Regions from separate parts of the Alteromonas sp. MTD1 genome, predicted to be linked through region 2. Evidence: predicted binding sites of a transcription regulator. Region 2 holds the regulator's gene; each other region holds the start of a gene.
What was found. The regulator sigma-54, encoded in region 2, starts transcription at its own class of promoters, with help from an activator protein. The targets are predictions, from matches to a motif close to GTTGGCACGNNNNTNGNNT.
Positions count from the first base shown of each region.

Region 1 (7,109 bases), on a different contig from region 2:
ATGCTTAGTGCAAACTATCGAAGGTGAAATTGAAGCTGAAGTGGTTGGCTTTGGTGATGATATTACTTATCTCATGCCTACAGAAGCGGTGCGCGGTATTGTACCTGGCAGTCGCGTAATGCCATTAAATCGACAAAGTGGTTTGCCTGTAGGAATGGGGTTGTTAGGTCGTGTTGTTGACGGCAACGGTCAACCTCTTGATGGGTTGGGTGAAATAGACGCCGAAGCACGCGCACCAACCACGCGCCCTCCTATGAATCCACTCATTAGAAAACCCATCAACGCGCCTATGGATGTGGGTGTAAGAGCTATTAACGCGCTAAATACCGTGGGCATTGGACAACGTATGGGGCTATTTGCCGGAAGTGGCGTGGGTAAAAGTGTATTACTGGGCATGATGACCCGCGGCTGTGAAGCTGATGTTGTTGTAGTTGGCCTTGTTGGAGAGCGTGGTCGAGAAGTAAAAGAATTTATTCATGAGATACTTACCGAAGAAGAGCGTAAGCGCGCTGTGGTAGTGGCAGCACCTGCAGATACGTCGCCATTGATGCGTCTAAAGGGGTGTGAAACAGCCGTTACCATAGCCGAGTATTTTCGCGACAAAGGCATGAAGGTACTGCTGCTTATCGACTCGCTAACACGCTATGCGATGGCACAGCGTGAAATTGCTCTAGCCGTTGGCGAGCCGCCAGCAACAAAAGGATATCCGCCATCTGTGTTTGCGCGTTTACCTGCGTTAGTAGAACGGGCTGGAAATGGCAGTGAAAGGCAAGGCTCTATTACTGCTTTTTATACAGTGCTCACCGAGGGCGATGACTTACAAGACCCTATAGCCGATGCGGCAAGAGCCATTCTAGATGGCCACGTAGTACTTTCTAGAACACTTGCAGACAGCGGGCATTACCCTGCAATAGACATCGAAGCCTCAATTAGCCGCGTTATGCCAATGGTGGTAAGTGAGGAGCACCAGCTCATGGCGCGCCGAATTCGCCAGGTATATTCAAATTACAAGCAAAACCAAGATCTCATTTCTATTGGTGCCTATGCCAAAGGCTCAGACCCTAGAATCGATCTTGCTATACGCGCCGAGCCAGCAATTAATGCATTCCTTCAGCAGGGCATGAAGCAGGTATTGCCATACAGCGAGAGCTTAGAGGGAATGGCGGCGTTGGCGAAAGGTTTGGGGCAGGGCTAATGTTTACGGCTGAGCTGATAAACGTCGGGCTAATAAACAACAAATGAGTAGCGGTTGATGTCTAAACAATTGCAAAGACTTGCTGAGTTTGAAAAGGAAAAAGAGCAGCGAGAGGCGCGTAGCTATAAAGTTGCACAGCAGAACGTTGAGCAGCAAAAACAAAAACTCTCCAGTCTAGAGCAATATCGCATTGATTACATCAAAGGCATTCAGCAAACCGGGCAGGATGGTGTCACGGCAACCTACTATCAACAACACCTTTCGTTTGTGGGCAAACTAGATAAAGCCTGCGAGCAACAGATGCAGGTGATTGCGCGGGCAAAGATGGCTGCCGACCAGCGTAAACAGCTTTGGCTAAAGCAACAGCAAAAAGTTAAGGCTGTAACGTTATTGCTTGATAAAAAGCAACAGGCTGCTGAGAAAAAAGCAGCCAAAGCAGAGCAAGCCATGATGGATGAGTTTGCGACGCAACGCTTTTTGCGCGCCGCGCGTTCACCATTCAATTAGCAATGAGTTAACACTTCCAGACCAATTCATGCCGTGCGCGATATTTGCTTGTGTATTTCTAATGGCCTTTATTTTGCTGAGCTTTTGCTGACTTTATTGGAAACGCCCCGTTTTTAGAAAAACTCCTTAAATAACAGTGAGTAGTGCCTTTTTAGTATTTATGTAGCATCAATGTAGAGCCAACGTAGCGTCAATCTTGCCCCATTATTAATAACCATAAAAACTTGGCGCAACCCTTGCATTCAACAATTATTGGCTGTGACACAATATTAAAACCAAAAGGGCGATATACGGTACTTAATTTTGTTTTTCACACAGATTAAAACGTACCAAGCAACACTTTGTAGTAGTCGAAAATAGAGAATTTTCATGCATAAAAGTGTTGTTAATCAATAAGCTGTATTTGCTTTGACTAAAAAAGTTTTACGCTGCAAGCGCAAACTTCAAGTCAATTTTGCTGAAAGTGTATAAAGAGTAGGACGGTAAAAAATTATGCAACAAGTTGCCGCACAAAAAACAGACCTTGCCGCTTTGCCGTTTGCGGCTTCATCAACAGCCAAAGCGGTAAGCGATGGCGTGGGGGCCGGTCAAGGTACAGACGGTGGTCGTTCGTTCGAACGGTTCTACGAAGAAGCAAAAGCACCAAACCCTGACTTTATTCCCAAACAGGCAACTGCAGCGAAAAGTGAAGGTTCACATAAAAACCAAGCAAGCGACAAACTGCTGAATGAAAACCAAGCTTCTCATCGCGATGTTCCGGTGAAGAAGGGCGAAAGCATTGAATTACCGGCAGATGAAAAGTCATACGACCAAGAACTTCCTGAAGAAGCTCGTATGCAAGAAGAAGCCGAATATGCACTAAATGCAGATGAACAAAACGAAAGTGTTCAAAAGCCAACGCTTTCTGATAAAAACGGCCGCGCCGGTAACGACGTCATTTCGAATCCATTGAAAGGTGAGATTACGACGCCAGGCATACCAGACGATGAACTTCATGGCGGTAAAAAAAGTGATACTGATAATGACGGCAACGACTGGATTGCCTTCGTAGATAGCATTGTTAATAAAGCTATCAATAACGAAGCAGACCTTGCTAGCAATACTCGCGGGACTGAAATAACACAAAAAGAAACCGGCAAGTTGTGGAAACTCCCTGATAACGTAGACAGTAACTCCGCAGAGTCTGTACTCAACCACTTGTTTACGCAGCTAAAAGAAAACGAAGGCCTTGAAAACACAGATACAGCGTCAAATACCGATATCATTGTCGCCGTAAAATCGCTAAGTGCACTTTTAAAGAAGGGGGCATCTGATGGTATAGCGAGCGGCAAAGGGGATGACGAAATTGATGTGTACCGAGAGTTTCAAGGAATCACAGGTGAGGATGCACAGAGCGAACTAAGCTCGATGTTAAGTGGCTCTCAGTCTAGTCAATTTGGTGATGGCGATTTTAGGAACAATAATTCAGACAGCACTGATTCGCTTCAACAGCTCATCGCCAAGCTTGTTAATAATAGTGATGAAGACGAAATAAACAGTGCACAGTCTGAAAGTGCGTTAGCTGACAACCACATCACAGACGTTATTGATGAATTTAACGCAGAAGAAACTCTGGTATTGAGTATCGTGCAAGACCAAGTGAGTAAAGCGGTAAACGCAGAGCGTGAACTACAGCAAAACGACAATACGTTGGCTGCGCTTCAGACTTTGCTAGAAGGTGAACTCAGTGAACAGGAATTAGCACAAACCGCAACTGAAAATTCAACTGTTACTACTGGGATTAGTGCGAACAACGCTGAACAAACAACAGGCAATCAAGGCGAAAATGCAGGTGCGCAATTAGCACAAGCGAATGCGCAAGCGGTTGAAAATGATGCCGCAAGCCTTTTAAACAAAATAGCTGAAATGCCGTTACAAACCGGGCAGAAGGCAGCCGAGGCGTTTGCAGAGCAAATAGCTGGCGCTGTACCTAACGCTCAACAGCAGCAGGCAGTTAAAGCCAATATTATTGCAGGTATTAATGAGTTCCAGCAGCAGGTGCAGCAGGGTAGAGAGCCTGGTATCGACTTGTCTGCCATAGTGGCTGATGCGGCAAAAGAAGCGCAGTTGAGCAGTGATGTTGCTGCCAGTCTTACCGCCAAAGTAGACACGCAAGCCAGCCAGTTCCTGCAGTTGGTGAATAATGCACAGTCTACTGCAGCACAAGTTTTACAAGCGCAATTCACTCAAACTGATACGGTAATGAACGAAAATAATCAGCTTCGTTCGGAAGCGTCAAAAACACAGCAGCAGTTTGAAGGCTTCGATAAGGCGGTCAATATTCATAAGCCTGAAGGCCAGCAACAGTTAAATGAAAAAATTCGCTGGATGGTTAACGCGCGAAATACCATGGCCGAAATTCGCTTAGATCCGCCTGAGTTAGGCAGCATGCAGGTACGCGTTAATGTGTCGGGAGATGCCGCCAGCGTGAGCTTTGTTGTGCAGTCGCAACAAGCTAAAGATGCACTGGCTGAAGCCATGCCTAGACTAAGAGACATGTTATCAGAGCAAGGTATAGAGCTTGGTGACGCGCAGGTGCGAAAAGATAATTCATCGGGTAACGAAAGTGGCCAGCAATTTGCAAACAACTCTAGTACGAGCACAGGAGCTCAAAATAGCGCAAATTCTGACGGTATGGATGAAAGTGCCGCAATAGAACAATTAATTACTCGTGAAATGAAAGGTGGTATCGATTATTACGCCTAGAAGCAAAGGTGCTCAAACCCTATTGTGCCTAATTAATGACCAAGCGTTCAATGCGAAGCGTTTTAGCATGGTGAGAAAGGGATTCACCTGCTAAATTTTACGGTACATTTGTTTGTTGAGCCATTGCCATTTTAAGTGGAAGGCCGATAATACCTTTTTTAAAATTTTGAGTGCGAGTGACACATGGCTGAAGAAGAATTACAAGTAGAAGACGGTGGCAAAGGCAAAAGTAAAATGATGCTTATCATCATTATTGCCGTGGTATTGATTGGTGGTGGCGCCGCAGCTTATTTCTTACTTTTTGCTGGTGGCGATGAACCGACTGAAGAGCAACTTGCACAAACCGATGCCGCTGCAGCCGAGCAAGCCGCCCCCGCACCTACGGGAAATGCGGAAATTGGTACTGCATTATATGTGGCCATGCCTAGACCGTTTGTGTTTAACGTGCCGGGCACAGGGCGTGATCGTTTAGTACAAATCAAAGTGCAGCTTCTAGTAAGAGGCTCTGAAAATGAAGAAATTGCGAAAACGCATATTCCGCTAATTGAAGGTACATTGTTACAAGCATTTAGTGCATCTAACGCTGACGACCTTATCACTGAAGCGGGTAAAATTGAACTACGTGAGCAAGCGGTGGTTCAGGTGCAAAAAGCACTGAAAGAAATTGAAGGTAAAGACGTAGTTGAGCGTGTGTTGTTTACTGGTTTTGTAATGCAATAAGGCAAACAAAGCCTCTACACGCAAACGTTAGTTCCATTTACATAGGTAAATATTGTGAGTGATTTATTATCTCAAGACGAAATCGATGCGCTACTACACGGCGTAGACGACGTAGACGAAGACGAGCCAGGTGGTGGTGGCGAGTCTGATGCCTCTACGCTTGAATATGACTTCTCCTCACAAGATAGGATTGTTCGTGGGCGAATGCCTACGCTTGAAATTGTAAATGAGCGTTTTGCACGTCATATGCGTGTTAGCTTGTTTAACATGATGCGTAGGTCAGCCGAAGTGTCGATAAACGGCATTCAAATGATCAAGTTCGGCGAATACATTCACACCTTGTTTGTACCTACCAGCCTAAATATGGTTCGCTTCCGTCCTTTAAAAGGTACGGGGCTAATTACCATGGAAGCCCGACTGGTATTTATTCTGGTTGATAACTTCTTTGGTGGTGACGGTCGCTATCACGCCAAAATTGAAGGCCGTGAGTTTACGCCTACGGAACGTCGTATTATCCAAATGCTGCTTAAGATCATATTTGAAGATTATAAAGAAGCATGGGCGCCCGTTATGGATGTGTCTTTTGAGTACCTTGATTCAGAAGTAAACCCAGCCATGGCAAACATTGTGAGCCCTACGGAAGTAGTCGTAATAAGCTCGTTTCACATTGAGTTAGACGGCGGTGGCGGTGATTTCCACGTATCATTGCCTTACTCCATGCTTGAACCAATTCGTGAACTGCTTGATGCCGGTGTACAAAGCGACAAGGAAGACACCGACCTGCGTTGGAGCAAGGCGCTTCGCGACGAAATTATGGATGTTAAAGTAGCACTCACCACGCATATGCTTGATGTTGATGTGCCGCTTAGAGAAGTAATGGAATTCCAGCCTGGCGACATTATTCCGGTGGAAATGCCAGAAACCATTACGGTACTTATTGAAGATTTACCCACCTTCAGAGCTAAATTAGGTCGTTCAAGAGACAATTTAGCACTGAAAATTGTAGAGAAGATTGCAAGACCGACTTCTGTGAAGTCTGAGTTACAGTTATTAACCCGCGGCGGGCGCATTATTGATAATGATGCAGAGCTGCAAGTACTCGAAGAAGACCTGTAAGGTATAGGGGAGTTCCCATGAGTGAAGACGGTATGGACGATTGGGCTGCGGCGATGGCCGAGCAAGCAGAGTCTGAAGGCGAACAAGAGGGCGGCGAGAACGAAGATGTTCAAGTTGCTGAGTTAGATGAACTTCAAGACGATGCACCTATTACGCAAGAAGAAAAGAAAAAGCTAGATACTATTCTTGATATTCCGGTTACCATTTCAATGGAAGTAGGCCGTAGTCAAATAAGTATTCGAAATCTGCTACAGTTGAACCAGGGTTCTGTGGTGGAGCTGGATCGTGTTGCCGGTGAGCCATTAGATGTATTAGTAAATGGCACGTTGATTGCTCATGGTGAAGTAGTAGTGGTCAACGATAAATTTGGTATTCGATTAACGGATGTTATTAGTCAAATTGAGAGAATCAAGAAGCTCAGATAAAACTTCTTATTTACTAAGGGGTTGCGCAACGCTGCCCCTTTTATTCAGCCAGTTCGTTGGCGCACAGTCTACCCAGTCAATTACCAATCCCACATCGGTACTGTCAATTTTTCTATCGCTTCTGCTTGTGGTAGGCATTATTTTTGCGCTTGCATACGTTATGCGTCGATTTAATGTCACTACGATGGGCGGCAACCAAATGAAGGTTGTTGCAAGTATGGTGGCAGGCGCGAAAGAAAAAATTATGGTCATTCAGGTAGGCGATGAACAACATCTCATTGGCGTGACCAGCCATAATATTTCCCACTTAAGCAAGCTGGAAACACCATTAGACGTGCCATCAAAGGGAAATGCTGTAGGCGCTACTCAAAATGGTGTCGACTTTAAGCAAAAGCTAGTCG
Region 1 is NZ_BTGG01000005.1:246,623-253,731, forward strand. It holds gene fliI (flagellar protein export ATPase FliI) at 1-1,195, shown strand, start outside; gene fliJ (flagellar export protein FliJ) at 1,253-1,702, shown strand; gene ACGHAV_RS08705 (flagellar hook-length control protein FliK) at 2,195-4,447, shown strand; gene fliL (flagellar basal body-associated protein FliL) at 4,631-5,167, shown strand; gene fliM (flagellar motor switch protein FliM) at 5,222-6,283, shown strand; gene fliN (flagellar motor switch protein FliN) at 6,301-6,708, shown strand; gene fliO (flagellar biosynthetic protein FliO) at 6,683-7,109, shown strand, end outside.
Region 1: the regulator sigma-54 is predicted to act here: its motif matches at 1,926-1,944, upstream of ACGHAV_RS08705 (flagellar hook-length control protein FliK).

Region 2 (8,721 bases):
ATACACACATTAACCGTTTGCGTAACAAACTAGATAATGTGTCTGTACCGTTAAACGGCGGACAGCTAGTGCAAACAGTATGGGGTGTTGGTTATAAGCTTAATGTTGAGGGATTTGTGGCCAAAGCCCTTAGCGCGTAAAAGCCCTTAGCGCTTAGAAGCCCTTAGCGAGTGAATAGCCCTTAGCCCTTAGCGCTTAGGCGTGCGTGTCCTATCAACGGCGCTTAAATCAAAAATAGTGTGGCTGTACCAAGGAACGCAAAAATTCCTACAACATCAGTAATGGTAGTAAGTATAACGCTACCTGCCAGCGCCGGGTCTATTTTAAAACGCTTCATGATCATAGGTAAGGTAGCACCCGCTAGGCCCGCAGCAATCATGTTTACCAGCATGGCAAAAGCAATAATAACCCCTAGCGTGTAATCTTGTTTCCAAAGCGCAATAACAGAAGCAATAAGCACAGCCCAAATAGCACCGTTTAAGAAACCAATAGACAGTTCCTTTGTTATCAACCAGCGGCTGTTGCTAGCATTAACGTGTCCCAATGCCATACCGCGAATAACCAAGGTTAAGGTTTGATTACCGGCAACGCCACCCATGCTTGGTACTATGGTGTTTAATATCGCCAGTACAGCCAGCTGACTAAGCGTTGCTTCAAATAAATCACTTACCATCGCCGCCATTAGTGCGGTCACAAGATTCACTGCCAGCCACACCGAGCGGCGTTTGGTACTTTGCATAACCGGTGCGAAGGTATCTTCGTCATCATCAAGACCGGCCATACTCATCATTGAGTGTTCTGCGTCTTCACGAATAATATCAACCACGTCATCAATGGTAATTCGGCCCACCAAGCGATTGTTTTCATCTACAACAGGGGCCGATAGCCAATTGTAACGTTCAAACAAGCTAGCCACTTCGTCATCTGGCATATGCACCGGTATCGCTTCCGATTCTTCGTCCATGATATCTGACACTCTTTCGTCAGTATCGGCAGTTAATAAACGGGTTACAGGCACAATGCCTACTAAGTTATCGGTGCGATTTACCACATAAAAAGTATCGGTATTTTCTGGCAGCTCACCTTTAAGGCGAATGTAGCGAAGTACAACATCTATAGTAACGTCTGGACGCAGCGTTATGGTGTCGGTATTCATAATGAAACCGGCGGTTTCTTCACCATATGAAAGGGCTTGTTCCGCGCGAAGACGGTCTTGCGCATCCATTGAATCAAGAATGTCGGCAAGTACTGGCTCTGGAAGGCTGCTTAAGGTTTCTGCCAAGTCATCGGTATCCATCTCTTCAAGAGCGTCAACCACGTTGGCAGGCAGCATTTTGGTAATAATGCCGTTTCTTACATCGTCAGAAAGCTCTTCTAGGATATCGCCATGGAAGTCACCGTCTATCAATTCCCATAGCTCATCACGGGTGCGGCTAGGGCTAGATTCAAGAATGTGAGCTACATCTGAAGGAGGAAGTTCAAGCAAAAGCTTACGTACAGAAACAAACTGACCATTGTTCAGTGCGCCATTTAGTGCACGAAGTTGAGTTTGTACGTATTTAGAGACGAGAGCTTCTGCCATAAATAGCGAATCCTACCAAGCTAAACAGGTTTAAGAGTAACGCTAGAGCCCAATATGCGATGCTGCATTGAGATTAGGTGTTGCGGTAAGAATATCGTACTTGCTGTTACGCTGTCATAATTAAAACACGGATAACGTCTTTATTATGACTAAATGACGAATATTTGGCCAATACAGGGGGTTAAACACAAGAGTTAAATAGTGAATGCTAATAAAGTACAAACGCTATTAGCCAAATGCACTTACTCTTCTTCGTTAAACTTTCCTGCAATAAGTTGCTCAATAGCCGCCATAGCTGCTTGTGCATCATCACCGTCTACCACCACAGTAACCTGTTCACCCTGATGGCTTTCAAGCATCATTAGGCCTAAAACACTGTTGGCATCGGCTTCTTTATCTTCTTTTTTCAGTACAATTTTAGCGTCGAACTGATTAGCCAACTGCACAAGCTGAGTAGCTGCGCGGGCATGCAAACCAAGCTTGTTGACAATGGTCATGGTTTTTTCGATAGAACCTGCTTTTTCATTACTCATTACTGGTTCAACTCCCTATGACGTATCTGCACATCTGGGTGAATTTCACTAAAGGTCTTCGACAAGCTTTGTGCGATATAAACCGAGCGATGCTGGCCGCCCGTGCATCCAATAGCTACTGTTACATAGCTACGGTTGTTTCGCTCTAAATGTGGTAACCATGTGGTGATAAGGTTTTGTATTTGCCAGATAAACTTAGTAACAACTGGCTGAGAGCCTAAGAACACTTCTACCGGTGCATCTAAGCCAGTTAGGTGTTTTAAATCTGGTTCCCAGTGTGGGTTAGGTAAGAACCGCGCATCGAATACATAGTCAGCGTCTTTGGGGATGCCGTGCTTGAAACCAAACGATTCAAACACCAATACCAACCTTGAACTCTTCTTACCCAAAATACGCTCGCGAATTAATTCGGCTAGCTGATGAATTGTAAGTTTGTCGGTATCTAAATACAGGTCTGCACGTTCAACGATGGGGGCAAGTAGTGCCGACTCGGCTTGAATGGCTTCTGAAAGCGATTTGTTAAGCTTAGCAAGCGGGTGCAATCGACGTGTCTCGCTGAAACGCTTTACCAAAACGTCATCACTGGCATCGATATACACGATAGTCATCGACCACGAGCTAGGTAGATAGTCGAGTATTTCTACCAATTCATTGGGGTTTTTAGGTAGGTTTCGAACATCAATGCTTACTGCCACTTGGTCGTATTCATCAACCACAGTGTGGGTTAGGGTAGGCAGTAAGTTCACGGGAATATTGTCTACGCAATAGTACCCTAAATCCTCTAACGCTCGCAGTGCGACCGATTTCCCTGAGCCTGAACGACCACTGATAATAATCAGCTTCACCTTGCCTCTCCCTTTATTAAAATCTTAAGCTCGCACTGCTTATTGCAGTGAGGTTATATCTATTACGGCGTTAGCCCAGCGCTTTTACTATATCGTCGCTGGTGGTAGCGCGTCTTATTGCTTTTACGGTGTCTTTGTTGTTCAGTTTGCCCGCAACGGTGGCAAGCGTTTGAAGGTGGCCTTCAGTTTGCTCTTCCGGAACCAAAAGCGCAAAAAAGATATCTACTGGCTTTTCATCAATAGCATCAAAATCGATTGCTGGTGTACTGGTTACTACAATTGCAATAACTCTATCAAGACCAGCTAAGCGTCCATGGGGAAGGGCGATACCGTTTCCAATGCCGGTGCTCCCCATACGCTCTCGCGACATTAGGCTGTTTAATACCGTAGCGCCGTCTATATTTTCATTATTTTTAGCCGCAATGTCGGCAATGATTTCTAGAATACGCTTTTTACTATTACATTGAACCGCACACTCGGTGCGGTCCAAACTTACGATGGCTTGTATATCCATACTTAATTAACTACTAATGTTTTTTGAGTTTTTCCTTATGCTTGATTACCTGCCGGTCGAGCTTATCAACCATGCTGTCAATCGCCGCATACATGTCGGTATTTTCTGAGGATGCGAATACTTCAGCGCCACTTAAGTGAACTGTCGCTTCGGCTTTCTGATTTAATTTTTCAACGTTCAGGATGACATGCACATTAGAAATGTGATCAAAGTGACGTTCAAGTTTGCTGAACTTCGTATCGACATAATTACGCAAAGAGTCGGTGATTTCGACATGATGACCAGTAAGGTTGATTTGCATATTTCGTCTTCCTTATATTATGTAGCCCGTTAAATAAGGCTTTTGCGTTGGTTCGACGGCGGGATCGATAACGACTCCCGGTATTTTGCTATTGTTCGCCGGGCAACTTTAATGCCTTGTTCGGCCAACAATGAAGCAATCTTGCTATCACTTAGCGGCTTGCTAGGTTTTTCAGCTGCCACTAACTTCTTGATCAATGCACGTATCGCAGTAGATGAACACTCACCACCCGACTCGGTTGCTACGTGGCTCGAGAAGAAATACTTCAATTCGAATATACCGCGTGGCGTATGCATATACTTTTGCGTGGTGACGCGTGAAATAGTGGATTCGTGCATATCTACCATTTCTGCGACATCATTGAGAACCATTGGTTTCATCATTTCTGGGCCATGCTCAAAAAAGCCCATCTGTTGCTGCACAATACAATTAGCAACCTTCATTAAGGTGTCGTTACGCGACTCTAGGCTTTTGATAAACCATTTGGCTTCTTGCATGTGTGAGCGAATAAACTGCGAGTCGCTACTGTTTTTTGCACGACGACTCATTGCAGCATATTGTTGATTAACGCTAAGTTTTGGCAGGCTATCAGGGTTTAGCTCTACCACCCAGCGCCCGTTCTTTTTAGTAACCGATACGTCTGGAATAACGTACTCGGGTTCTTTAGTAACTAAAGCACTACCAGGGCGAGGATTCAAGGTTTGCAGCAAGCGCATTGCTTCGCGAAGCTGATCTTCTTTCAAACGGCTTTTACGCATGAGCGTACGGTAGTCTTTACTGCTAAGAAGGTCTGAATATTCTTCAATAAGCTGCTTGGCTTCAGCAAGCCACGGTGTGTCCTCAGAGAACTGACGTAGCTGCACCATAAGGCACTCTTGTGGAGAACGTGAGCCAGAACCAATGGGGTCGAACATTTGAATACGTTTTAACACGCACTCTACTTCATCCATTTCAATTAGCTCATCGCTGTCTTCGTCTAACACTTCCTCAGCGTTTACTGCTTCTAGAATATCTTCAAGTGACACGGTTAGATAACCCGACTCATCAATAGAGTCGATAATTGCCATGGCAATGGCTCTGTCTGTATCAGAGAAAGGGGTTAAACGCATCTGCCATAGTAGGTGTTCTTGGATATCTTCGGTAGTTTCGCCCTGAAAAATTTGTTCGTCATCACTGGCTGGGCCAGGCGCTGGCGCAGAAGAGGCCGAGTAGTATTCATCCCACGTGCTGTCTATAGGAAGTTCGTCTGGTAAATCGTTCTTTTCAAGCGCATCTCCGGCTTCTAACGTATCGCTTGAAGCCGTCGGTTGAACATCGCCACTGTCGTCGTTGTCGATGTTATTCTTTTCAACTTGAGGTTCGTCGTTGCCTTCTTCAACTTCTAAAAGCGGATTAGAGTCCAGCGCTTCTTGAATTTCCTGTTGAAGGTCAAGCGTAGAAAGCTGCAGCAGTTTGATAGCCTGCTGAAGCTGAGGTGTCATGGTAAGTTGTTGGCTAAATTTTAGCTGTAAAGATGGTTTCATCTACTTCTTATTTAAATGCTTTAAATTGAATACACCAAGAGCGAAACTGAAAAAATGACAATCCGGTTACATTAACTATAGCCTGAATTGTTCGCCTAGGTATACATCCCTAACTTTTTGATTACTTAAAACCTGTTCTGCGGTTCCCTGCGCAATTAATTCGCCATGACTCACAATGTACGCTTTCTCACAAACATCCAATGTTTCTCGTACGTTATGATCGGTGATAAGAATGCCTATGCCTCTATCACGAAGATGTTGGATGATCTTCTTTATATCATTAACTGATATAGGATCAACACCAGCAAATGGTTCGTCTAGCAAAATAAACTGTGGTTTTGCCGCCAGCGCTCGCGCTATTTCAACACGACGCCTTTCACCGCCCGACAAACTCATCCCCGCACTATTACGTATATGGTTAATATTAAATTCATCAAGTAGTGCGTCGGCTTCTTCTTCTTGTTGTTGTGAATTTAAATCTTTACGCGTTTGTAAAATAGCCATGATATTTTCATGCACAGTAAGCTTTCTAAAAATAGACGCTTCCTGCGGGAGGTAGCCAATTCCGCGGCGTGCACGTTCATGCATAGGTTGGTGAGTAAGCTCATTGTCGTCAATTTCAATTTTGCCTTTGTCTAGCGGAACAAGGCCGACAATCATATAAAATGTAGTGGTCTTACCAGCGCCATTCGGACCCAATAGCCCAACAATTTGCCCTGTTGATACCGATAAGCTAACGTCGCGCACGACTTGTCTTGCTTTATAGGCTTTTGCAAGGTTCTTTGCACTTAACGTCGCCATAACTATTCGTTACCTTCGTTGTCTTTTTTGTCGTCTTGAGACTTTGCTTTTCGAATGGTTTCAGGTGTAAATACGGTGGTTACTCTGCCATCACCATCGGTATCGTCACCGCCAGTTGCAAGCAATTGCTCTGTAATCATGTCGAAGGTAATGTTATCGCCTTGCACCATGCTGGTATCTTGCTTAAGTTCGGCTTTACCCGTTAGCGCAATAGTGCGGTTGACTACCTCATAACGAATTTCATTCGCCTTTGCCGAAACCGGCGTACCGTCTTCAAGCTGCTGAGAGTAGCTTGCAGGGTTTCCTCTCGCTACGAAAACTTCTCTTCCTTCGCCGTCAGTGGCGATAACTTCTACTTCGTCAGCATTAATCACTAACGAGCCCTGAGAGATTCGAACATCATCCTTAAATAATGATGTTTTATTTTTCCCATCGACAAACTGCGACTTTGAGTCCACCTTAATGGGCTTGTTAAAGTCGGCTTCGCTTGCAACAACACCGCTGCTTGCCAAGGCTAAAAGTAGGCTAGTTGCTAGGGGAATAAGTGGTTTGTACATGATCGATAAGCTCGTATTCTTGGGTGCGTAAGTTCGCGTTAAACCCATTGCTTTGAATAACATACTGTGACCCTAGTATTTCAACTGTTTGGTCTGATGTCATCTGCTTGTTGTCTAAATTTATTTGTATGTATTGCGTTGTGATGGTTTTTACAAAGTCATCACCGGTTTGATTTTCAATAACGACATTGTTTTCTAATTGAATAAGTTCGTTATTGTACAGGGTTCCTTCTACTGCCGAGACCACCCAAGGCGACGAATTGCTCTCGGTATATAGGGTGTACTTAGGCTGCTGAAATAGTACGAAACCAAGTTGGTCATAGTGCTCCATCGACGTGGCGAATACCTTATGGTTTAGCCGACCTTCTTGATTGTATAGGGTAGTAGTTAAGTTTTTAGCCTTGTAGGCAGGTTTTAGCGCGTCTGACTGTTGGCTGCCAGTGACTTCAGGCTCGTCTTCCATCCATGTCGGTAGGTACATCAACATGGCCAATATAAATAGCGCAGAAATACTTACGCCTAAACGGTTAAAGCCAAACAGGCTCATACGCTGGCTCCGAATATACCGTCAGTAACGCCTTTAGCCTGTAAAATGGTGTCAGAAATTTCTCTTACAGCACCAAAACCGCCTGGCAGGGTGGTTATCCAGTTTGCTTGTTTAGTTACAAAGGGGTGTGCATCAGCAACGGCAATCTTTATTGCTGCGTGAGTAAACATGCCGGTATCTGGCATATCATCACCTACCGTCGCTACCTCATCAGCGCTTAGTCCTAATGATTTCATTAACGATGCTAGCGCATCAGACTTATTCTCTTCGCCTTGAATAATATGCGCCACATTTAACGCCTTCATTCTGTTTTCAACAATGGAAGAGCGTCGGCCGGTGATAACGGCAACTGTTACACCGTGGCTAACCAATGCTTTTACACCGTAACCATCGCGAGTGTGAAACGCCTTAAGCTCTTCACCGTCGTTGCCTAGATAGATACGGCCATCTGAAAATACGCCGTCCACATCACAAACCAACAGCTTAATGTTTGCTAAACGTTCAAAAAAGTCGTTATCCAATTCTGCGTATAACGTGGCTACCACTTACAAAACTCCTGCTTTAAGCAACATGTGCATGTTAAACGCACCAATGGGTTTTCTATTCTCATCGACAACCATAAGCGCGCTTATTTTATGCGCTTCCATTAAGTTTAACGCCTCAACAGCTAACTGGTCGGCACGCGTGGTTTTTCCGCCTTTTGTCATTACATCGTTTACCACAGCATCGTGAAGGTCAACGCGCGCATCCAAAATACGGCGAAGGTCTCCATCGGTGAATACGCCCAATAACGTGCCGTCGTCTGCAACAATGCCCGTCATGCCTAAGCCTTTTTTCGATATTTCAAGCAACGCATCAGCCACTTTGTCGTTAGCACTGCTAAGTGGAATATCACGGCCGCTAAGCATAATGTCGTTAACTTTCAGAAGCAGCTTTTTACCGAGGCTACCGCCTGGGTGTGAAAGGGCGAAATCATCAGACGTAAACCCCTTGTGATCGAGCAGAGCAACGGCCAGTGCGTCACCCATTACCAGTGTTGCAGTGGTACTAGAGGTTGGTGCTAATCCCAAGGAGCACGCTTCTTTTTCTACGCTAATGTCTAATACTACGTCGGCGTGCTGGCCTAATGAGCTTTGCTCACTGTTTGTCATTGCTACAACTTTAATACCCAGCCGCTTTACTACTGGAAGCAAGTTCACAAGTTCGCTAGTTTCACCTGAGTTCGATATGGCTAGCAGCACATCGCCTTTGGTTAACATACCTAGGTCGCCGTGATTTGCTTCGCCAGGGTGCATGAAAAACGCGGGCGTACCCGTACTTGCGAGCGTGGCCGCAATTTTGTTGCCGATATGCCCTGATTTTCCCATACCGCACACAACCACTTTTCCTTCACAGGCAAGCAAAATGTTGCACGCTGTAACAAACTTTTCATCAAGTCTTGCGCTCAAGTTTTGTATTGCTTGAGCCTCAATATCAATGACACGTTGCGCCGATAAAATAAATTCAGCCTGTAGGTTT
Region 2 is NZ_BTGG01000008.1:226,729-235,449, forward strand. It holds gene ACGHAV_RS12630 (response regulator transcription factor) at 1-140, shown strand, start outside; gene mgtE (magnesium transporter) at 224-1,582, opposite strand; gene ACGHAV_RS12640 (HPr family phosphocarrier protein) at 1,825-2,115, opposite strand; gene rapZ (RNase adapter RapZ) at 2,115-2,960, opposite strand; gene ptsN (PTS IIA-like nitrogen regulatory protein PtsN) at 3,031-3,474, opposite strand; gene hpf (ribosome hibernation promoting factor) at 3,488-3,775, opposite strand; gene ACGHAV_RS12660 (RNA polymerase factor sigma-54) at 3,805-5,298, opposite strand; gene lptB (LPS export ABC transporter ATP-binding protein) at 5,374-6,099, opposite strand; gene lptA (lipopolysaccharide transport periplasmic protein LptA) at 6,102-6,656, opposite strand; gene lptC (LPS export ABC transporter periplasmic protein LptC) at 6,625-7,203, opposite strand; gene kdsC (3-deoxy-manno-octulosonate-8-phosphatase KdsC) at 7,200-7,748, opposite strand; gene ACGHAV_RS12685 (SIS domain-containing protein) at 7,749-8,721, opposite strand, start outside.

Region 3 (8,721 bases), on a different contig from region 2:
AGGATCTCTTTCTGCGCTGTTTCCACTTCACTAATACGCACAGGCCCAAGTGCTTCAAGGTCGTCGTTAAGCATTTCTGCTGCACGCTTCGACATATTGCGCATAATTTTGTCTTTAAGCTCTTCGTCAGCACCTTTAATGGCTTTAAGCAAGGCATCTTGTTGAACTTCACGAAGTATGGCTTGAATACCTTTGTCATCAACATCCACAAGGTTGTCGAATACAAACATAAGGTCTTGAATTTGCTGACTCATTTCTTCGTCTTGCTCACGGATTGCATCCATTAGCTGACCTTCAATGGCAGTATCTAAGTAATTCATGATATTCGCAGCTGACTTCAAGCCGCCCATCTTCGCAGCCTGCGTACCGGCTTGTCCCGCAAACTGTTTCTCCATAATTTCGTTAAGTTCTTGTAGTGCTGCTGGCTGAACTTCTTCAAGGTTAGCAATACGCATTAACAAGTCTAAACGCACTTTCTCAGGGAACTGTGCCAAGATTTCGGCGCTTTGTTCTGGCTCAAGATACGACAATACAATGGTTTGTATCTGCGGGTGCTCGTTTCGAATAATGCTTGCGACTTGCTTCGAGTCCATCCACTTCAGTGAATCGAGACCTTTTGCTCCGCTGCCCATTAGAATTTGATCAATGAGGTTTGCCGCTTTATCTTCACCCAGCGCTGCTGTTAATGCACGTTTGACGAAGTCCTGGCTTTGGAAACCAATGGTGCTGTAGTTTTGTATTTCTTCGATAAAATGCTTGTGCACCGCAGTAATTTTAGTCTGCGTCATATCATCCACTTTCGCCATTTCAGTACCCAGCTTCTGTACTTGTTTTGGCTCTAAGTGTTTTAAAATTTGCGCCGCATCTTCTTCAGATAAACTCAACAGAAGAATAGCTGCCTTTTCAACGCCTTCTAATTTACTGACGTCGTATGACGGCTCTTCAACATTTGCTAATTCTTCAGCCATGATTTCCTCTCACTACTCGTCTTGCATCAACCAGCCCTTCACTACTTGGGCTGATAGTTCTGGCTCATTTGCAACTAGTGCGCGCACTGCTTTTAATACATCTTCATCTTTGTGCAGATCTGGAAGCATGAGCGACCCATCTGGCGCGAAGCCCACCTGCCCTTCATCAAAGTCTGATGTCAGCATGCTTATGGTGTCGTCACCTAAGTCTAGGCCTTCATCAGCATCAAAGTCTTCGGCGTCGTTTGACTCGTCAGGATTGATAAGACGACGAAGCATTGGACGTATAACAAAGATAATAAGTACGATTATAACCAATCCACCAATAACTAGCTTAAGAATTGGTAGAAAACCTGGCTGTTCCCAAAGTGGTACGTCTTCAATTTCGCCCGCATCCATGCGTGTAAATGGCACACTTACTACTTCTAGCGAGTCGCCACGTGTTACGTCGAAGCCTATACCGCCTTGAAGTAGTCTACGGATGTTCAGAAGTTCTTCCTGCTTACGAGGCGTAGGCGTCATGGCGCCGTCTTCACCCGCCACTTGCGCGTAATCAACGGCTACCGAAACGCTTAGTCTACGGATAGTGCCAGTTTGCTTTTTAGTGTGGCTTATTGTGGTGTCTAGTTCATAGTTACGCGTCGACTCTTTCGCCGTTCTACCCGGCAGCGTTTGTTGGTTAGCTGCACCAGCTTCTTCGGGAATGTTGGAATCTAGCGGTGGTTGATTTGAAAGTGCACCAGGAATACCGCCTACACCGCCACCAACGCTATTTTCTTCCATTATCATTTCGCTACGCACTGCTGGAAGGTCTGGGTTATAGCTGCGCTGTGTTTGTTCCATGGCAGTAAAATCCATAGAAACATCGGCTTGTGCGGTATAGTTGCCAATACCCAATACAGGAATAAGAATGGCATCAATTTTTTCTAGGTACTCTTGTTCGCGCTGGCGCTCAATTTCGTATTCTTTTCTAGCGCGTGCGCTCATAGAATCTTGCGAGCCAGAGTTAAGTAAACGGCCGTTACTGTCGGTGACGGTTACCTTTGAAGGCTCCATGTTTTGCACCGCTGAAGCCACGATATCAACCACTGCGTCAACTTCTTCACCCGCAATAACGGCGCCGCGTTTCGCAGTAAGTACAACAGTGGCTGACGCTTTCTTTTCTCTTCTTGCAAACACGTTCTCTTTTGGCATTGCCAATAGCACGCGCGCTTTTTGAATACTCGCAATATCTTCTATTGTTGCGGCAATCTGTTGTTCGCGAGCGTGCTTAAGGCGTTCCATTTCAACGCGCTGACTTACGCCGAAACCCATATCTTGCATGATAATGTCGGTACCCGCGCTTGTAGTTTGAGTGAGACCTTGGCGCGTCATACCTAAACGAATTTTTTGAAATTCGTCGCTTCTTACATAAACCGTGTTGCCTTCAAGCTTATATTCAATCTGGTTGGCATCCATGTAGTCCAACGTTTCGATAAGCTCTTGCGTTTCCATTTTCGCCAGCGGACGATAATCTGGCTCTTGCGACCAAATAAGTATAAAAATGGCGATAGCCACACAAATAACCAGCACCACAACCAGTGCCATCTGGCGCATCATATCTGCACTGCCCAGTGCATCCATAAAGCCTGATTTGTTTTCGGCTTCGTTATCTGTCGCCGTATTCTGATCAGGGACGGTAAGATTTGTACCAGTTGCTTCAGCCATAACCTATTCCACCTACACCGGCATATTCATAATTGTTTTGTATGCTTCAAGCACTTTATTACGCACTTGAACTGTCGCTTCAAAAGCTATTCCCGACTTTTCTTTCGCTAGCATCACTTCAGCCAGACTTAGATTTGGGTCGCCCATTTCAAAACGTTTTTGCATATCTCTTGATTCAAGTTGAAGTCCGTTCACACCGTCTACTGCATTTTTAAGCATGGATGCAAAGTCGTCTGCAGACGAATTAATCTCTGCGACCTGCTGAGGCTCGTTAACTTGAAGACGAGTTTGTCCAATCATGTTTTGCATTTCTTGGTACAAACTGCTGGCTTTAACGTCCATAACCACTCCTAGCGTACTAGTATAAAGTACTTTGCGTGCGCCCGAATTCAGGGCAAGAATCTTAGTAATGGATATAGATTAGCAAGGGGCTTGCCAACTTTAATTAATCAATAATTTCAGCAACTTAAGAAGGGAAAAGTAAGCAAAGCCAAAATTATGACAGGGGTTAAACGCGAGACACCAAAAAACCGCCACCCTGAATACAGCAAGGGCGACGGTCGGCTATGAAATCGATTATGCGGGAACTTCTATGCCATCTTCTCGCATTCTCGCTAGTTTGTAGCGAAGGGTTCGTGGGCTTATGCCCAACTTCTCAGCTACATCTTTACGCTTACCTTTACACGACGCTAAGGTATCAAGAATGATTTGGTGTTCTTGGTATCTAAGCTCTGAGCCGAGCTTGTTGTCGTCAACAGGCTCTGACATTACCTCGACTTGTGAGGTAATGCCTTCATCAATCATTAGATCGCCAGCGCCAATTTCGCCGTTTTCACAAAGAATAAGAGCGCGTTGAACGACATTTTCTAGCTCTCGCACGTTACCAGGCCAACTATACTGACTAAGCTTATTTCGAGCGGCTGCACTTAATCGAATGGCTCCCAGACCTTGCGTAGAGGCATGACGCTCTATCAAATGCTCAGCAAGGGGAACGATATCACCAGGTCTTTGACCTAAAGGCTTCCACTCAATTGGAAATACATTTAAGCGATAGTATAAATCTTCTCTGAAATCACCGGCTTCAACGGCTTTTTTGAGGTCGCGGTTACTTGTTGCTATAACGCGAACATTCAGTTTCACGGTTTTTCTTCCACCTAGCCTTTCAACCTCGCGTTCTTGAAGAACACGCAGCAACTTGGCCTGAAGCGCTAAATCCATTTCCGTTATTTCATCAAGCAGTAACGTACCGTCTTGCGCTTGTTCAAATTTCCCAGGGCATGCTTGAATAGCGCCGGTAAATGCACCTTTCTCGTAACCAAACAATGTGGCTTCCAGCATATTCTCCGGAATAGCCGCACAGTTGATGGCAACAAATGGCGCATCACTTCGCTGAGACTGATCGTGAATGTAACGCGACAACACTTCTTTACCCGAGCCACTCGGACCTAATACCATTACGGTGGCTTCTGATTTCGCCACTTTTCTAGAAAGCTCAAGAAGCTTAATACTAGAGGGGTCGGCAACAATTGGCGTGCGTGACTCTATCTTCTGAGCCGGTGCATAGCGGCCTACTAAATTCAACAACACTTCTGGTGCAAATGGCTTAGACAAATAGTCGGTAGCACCATCTCGCATTGCCTGCACGGCATCGTCGATGGTGGCGTACGCTGTCATTAACAAGACAGGCATGTTTGGGTATTTTGCTTTAATATTTTTAAGCAATGTTAACCCATTCATTTCGCCCATTTGGATGTCGCTTACTACAAGGTCAACCTTTTGTGCGCCAAGCTTCATTAGTGCAGTCTCTGCGCAATCAGCTTCAATAACGTTGTAGTCGCCTAATAATAAAGTATCAAAAAGCGCTTCACGAAGACCTGCATCATCTTCAACTATCAAGATTGTTGTCTTTGCCATTTTGAACTCCTAATTATGCCACTTGCGTGAATGAACTTGATTGTGGCTTACACGGTAACGCTACGCTAAAACATGCACCACCATTAGCGGCGTCTGTTACACTCAAATTGCCATTGTGTGCACCTACAACCGACTTCACTACTGCTAGCCCCAAACCTGTACCGTGGGTTTTAGTAGTGAAAAAAGGTTCGAATATTTTGGCCTTCAAAGCGTCTGGAACACCTGTGCCATTATCGATAACTGAGATGACAAGCTTTTCGTTGTGATGCTTTGCTTCTACACAAATATTACTGTCTTTGGGTGATACCTGAATGGCATTGTGTATAAGATTTAACAGGCCCCCCTGCAGTGCAGTTAGGTTACCCGTAATACACACATTACTGTTAAAACCTTTGAATGAAACGTGCTGGTTTTGCTGCGATGCCATGGCGTTGGCATTACCTTCGATGGCAGCGAAAATGTCGTTGAGACTTAATTCACTTACGACTTGCTCTTCACCAGACTTGGCGAACAGCAACATATCGTTGACCTGGCTCTCAAGCTCTTTTAATCGGTCAGAAAGCTTATAAGCGAACTGCGTTTGCGAGTCTTGCCCTAGCCCCTTACGTTTTAAATTTGCAGCATATAACATAGCTGCCGACAACGGCGTGCGTATCTGATGAGCAAGCGATGCCACCATTTTTCCCAACGACGATAAACGCTGCATATGACTAACTCGCGCTTGTAATCTTCGGGTTTCAGTCAGGTCGGTAATAACAATGAGTTGCCCTGGCTCTTTTTCCAAAGGCGTAATAGAGAGCTTTACTCGACGACCGTCAACAAGTGATACTTCGTGTCCATCATCAGCACGAGGCTTAAACGAACGCGTAATAATACTGCGCCATACTTCTTCTTCTAACGGCTCGCCAAGAAGCGCTTTGGCTTGTTCGTTGGCTTGACGCACCACACCTTTGCCATCAATCACAATCACGCCAGCGGGCATAACTTGCAACAAATGTTCTAGCCGACTTGCCTGAAGACGAAGCGAGTCAATATCATCGCTTGCAGCTTCAGAATAGCCATTGCCCGCTATTGCATTGTCGATGTCACTTAATACGTAACGCGACGCTGTGTTGTCAGATGAACTGTAAGTGCTGTCAAAAGCCATAATACCCTCGTCAAATTGCAGACGCTGTTTAATTATGACTAGTTAAAGCAGAAGGTGTGCCAATATTAATATACTTTATATATCAGCAATATAGAGGAGTAAAAAGGCTTAAATGTAACGTCAATTACCTGACGTTACACATCTTCCGTACGCTGGATATCGTACTTACGCATTTTCTCGACAAGGGTTGTTCTTCGCATACCAAGCTTGTCAGCTGCACGTGCAACTACCCAATCTTGGTTATCGAGCGCTTGCTTGATTAGGTTAACTTCAAGCTCAGATAAATACTCTTTTAAGTTAACGCCCTCTTCTGGAAGCGATGAAGATACCATTGTAGTTATAGTGTCTTGCTCGCCCACATCTAGGTCGTCGTCGATTTCGTCGGCCGCCGCTTGTGCAAATAGCTCATTGAAAGCGTCGCGTTCTAGGATTTCTTCAGGATAGTCGGGCTCGTAGGCATGTACTTCGCCATACTGATATTTCTCGGGGAGGTCTGCTATATCGACAATTTGCCCAGGATACAAAATAGTAAGCCGCTCAACGAGGTTAGAAAGCTCACGTACGTTACCTGCCCACTCGTGTTCCATCAGTGACGCAATGGCACGTTCTGTAAACCTAACGCCCTCTACGCCGTCGCCTTGAATCCTGCTATTTAGCTCTTGCAGCAATAGTGGAATATCGTCTTTGCGCTGACGTAGCGCCGGACTATCAATTGGAAAAACGTTTAAGCGATAATATAAGTCTTCTCGAAACTTATCTTCGTTTATCATGGTTTCCAAATTACGGTGAGTAGCAGCAATGATACGTACATTACACTGCAGAGGTTTGTTCCCACCAACCCGTTCATAGGTTCTCTCTTGAAGAACACGCAGCAGTTTTACCTGCATTTGAAGTGGCATATCACCAATTTCATCTAGAAACAGCGTACCGCCTTCGGCCAGTTCGAAACGCCCTTTGCGCGAGCTTATTGCGCCGGTAAACGCCCCTTTTTCATGGCCAAACAATTCACTTTCTAGTAATTCGCCGGGAATAGCGCCACAGTTAACCGGAATAAATGGGCCTTCTTTGCGTTCAGACAAAAAGTGTACGTTGCGCGCAACTACTTCTTTACCCGTGCCAGATTCACCTAAAATAAGCACAGTGGCATCGGTTGGGGCTACTTGCTCAACTAAGCGACGAACAATTTGAATTTGGTCGCTTTTTCCAACGAGACTTCTGAACAAACGCATTTTGTTGCCACCAGCACGTGATAACCCGGGCTTGCGCTTGGTATATTCTTGGCAGCGATGAATAGCCTGAGTAAGCACAGGATAAGTGAGTGGTGTTGCGATGACGCTAACAAGATTTCGGTGGGCTGATGCTTCGCCGTTGTTTTCAACAAGCGCAACAAAAGGAACATGAGGAAACTGTTCAACGAACCCTTTCACAGCTTGCGCAGATACATGTTCGATTAGCACGGCATCTGCACCGCTTTCTTTAAGATACTGCTGTGCTTCATCAAAACCGCGTGCCTGACAAGACTCGCCCATGAAAACAACAATAGTTTCTAAGCTTTGAATAAGTTCCTGGTTGTCACTAACCAGCAAAATGTTCTTCATTAATTCCCCGAAAACGCTTTGTTATTATTTACAGTTTAGCGTATTTCTAAATTGTAACGGCAAAAGAGAGTTGCGCAACTGCTGTTTTAGGAAATTTATCAATAAAAAAAGCAGGTTGCCCTGCTTCTTTTGGATAATTTTGCTTGTTTAGCATTAACTTAGCAATGAGAGTACTTGTCCTTCACGCTGATTAGCCTGCGCTTGCACACTAATTGAAGCTTGGCTTAATACATCGTTTGACGCTCGCTCCGACGCGGCCTGCGCAAAGTCGAGGTCTTGAATGCGGCTTCGTGCTTCAGCCGTATTAACGTTTGCTTGAGTAAGCGTACGCGCAGCGCTTTCAAATCTGTTTTGTGTAGCGCCAAGGTCGCCTCGCGCACCACCCACGGTCTCAATTGCAGCATCGGCTGCTTCTAGCGCGTCATTTACGCTGGTACCTGACGTAATATCAATAGCCAAAACGTCACCTAACTGAGATGCAATGTCTTGGGTGTTAATGCTAATAGACTGCCCTGCACTCGAGCCAGACTGAAAGTCTAACGTACCGTTTTCTGATAACAAAGGCGTACCAGCAAAGTTCGTTTGCTCGATTGTTTGCGTAATGTTCTCTTGCAGCTGGGTGATTTCAGATTGAATCGCTCGGCGGTCGCCTGCACTTAGCACGCCATTGCCGGATTGTAGCGTTAGCTCACGAATTCTATTAACGTCGTCGTTGATGCTACCAAGGCCGCCCTCTGCAACTTGAGCAACAGAAATGCCGTCATACACATTATTGATAGCTTGGCGATTTCCCTCAACCTCAGAGGTTAAACGATCGATAATTTGCTGCGCAGATGCATCATCAAGCGCATTGTTCACTCTTTTCCCTGACGCCAATTTTTCGAAAAGGCTATTTTGCTTTTCTTGGACTTGGCCTAAAAGTGACGAAACACCGTCGTTATTAATTTGCATAAAAAAACCCTTAACTCTCACTCCTGTGAAGTATAGCACACCACTGGTCAAGTTATAACCAACCTTATGTATGAAACGCTATACTGCATACGCTTTATGTATACGTTTATAAAAGCCTGTTAGTGCTGTTTCACTTTTTGCAGTAAAGTTAACAACATAACGGCCGATTACCGTTGAAAGTGTAAATGTAAAGTGTAGCGAAGGGCATCAATGAACGTAGCAATCATCCCTGCCAGAGGCGGAAGTAAACGCATTCCACGTAAAAATATAAAGCCGTTTTGTGGTAAACCAATGGTAGCGCACGCCATCGAAACTGCGCTGGCGAGTGAGTTTATCGATAATGTGGTTGTGTCGACCGACGACCAAGAGATAGCGGAAGTTGCTCAACAATATGGGGCCGATGTGCCTTTTCTTAGGCCACCTGAGCTTGCAGACG
Region 3 is NZ_BTGG01000005.1:236,855-245,575, reverse strand. It holds gene fliG (flagellar motor switch protein FliG) at 1-968, opposite strand, end outside; gene fliF (flagellar basal-body MS-ring/collar protein FliF) at 981-2,675, opposite strand; gene fliE (flagellar hook-basal body complex protein FliE) at 2,688-3,017, opposite strand; gene ACGHAV_RS08670 (sigma-54-dependent transcriptional regulator) at 3,252-4,589, opposite strand; gene ACGHAV_RS08665 (sensor histidine kinase) at 4,603-5,736, opposite strand; gene ACGHAV_RS08660 (sigma-54 dependent transcriptional regulator) at 5,871-7,334, opposite strand; gene ACGHAV_RS08655 (flagellin) at 7,488-8,285, opposite strand; gene pseF (pseudaminic acid cytidylyltransferase) at 8,496-8,721, shown strand, end outside.
Region 3: the regulator sigma-54 is predicted to act here: its motif matches at 3,097-3,115, upstream of fliE (flagellar hook-basal body complex protein FliE).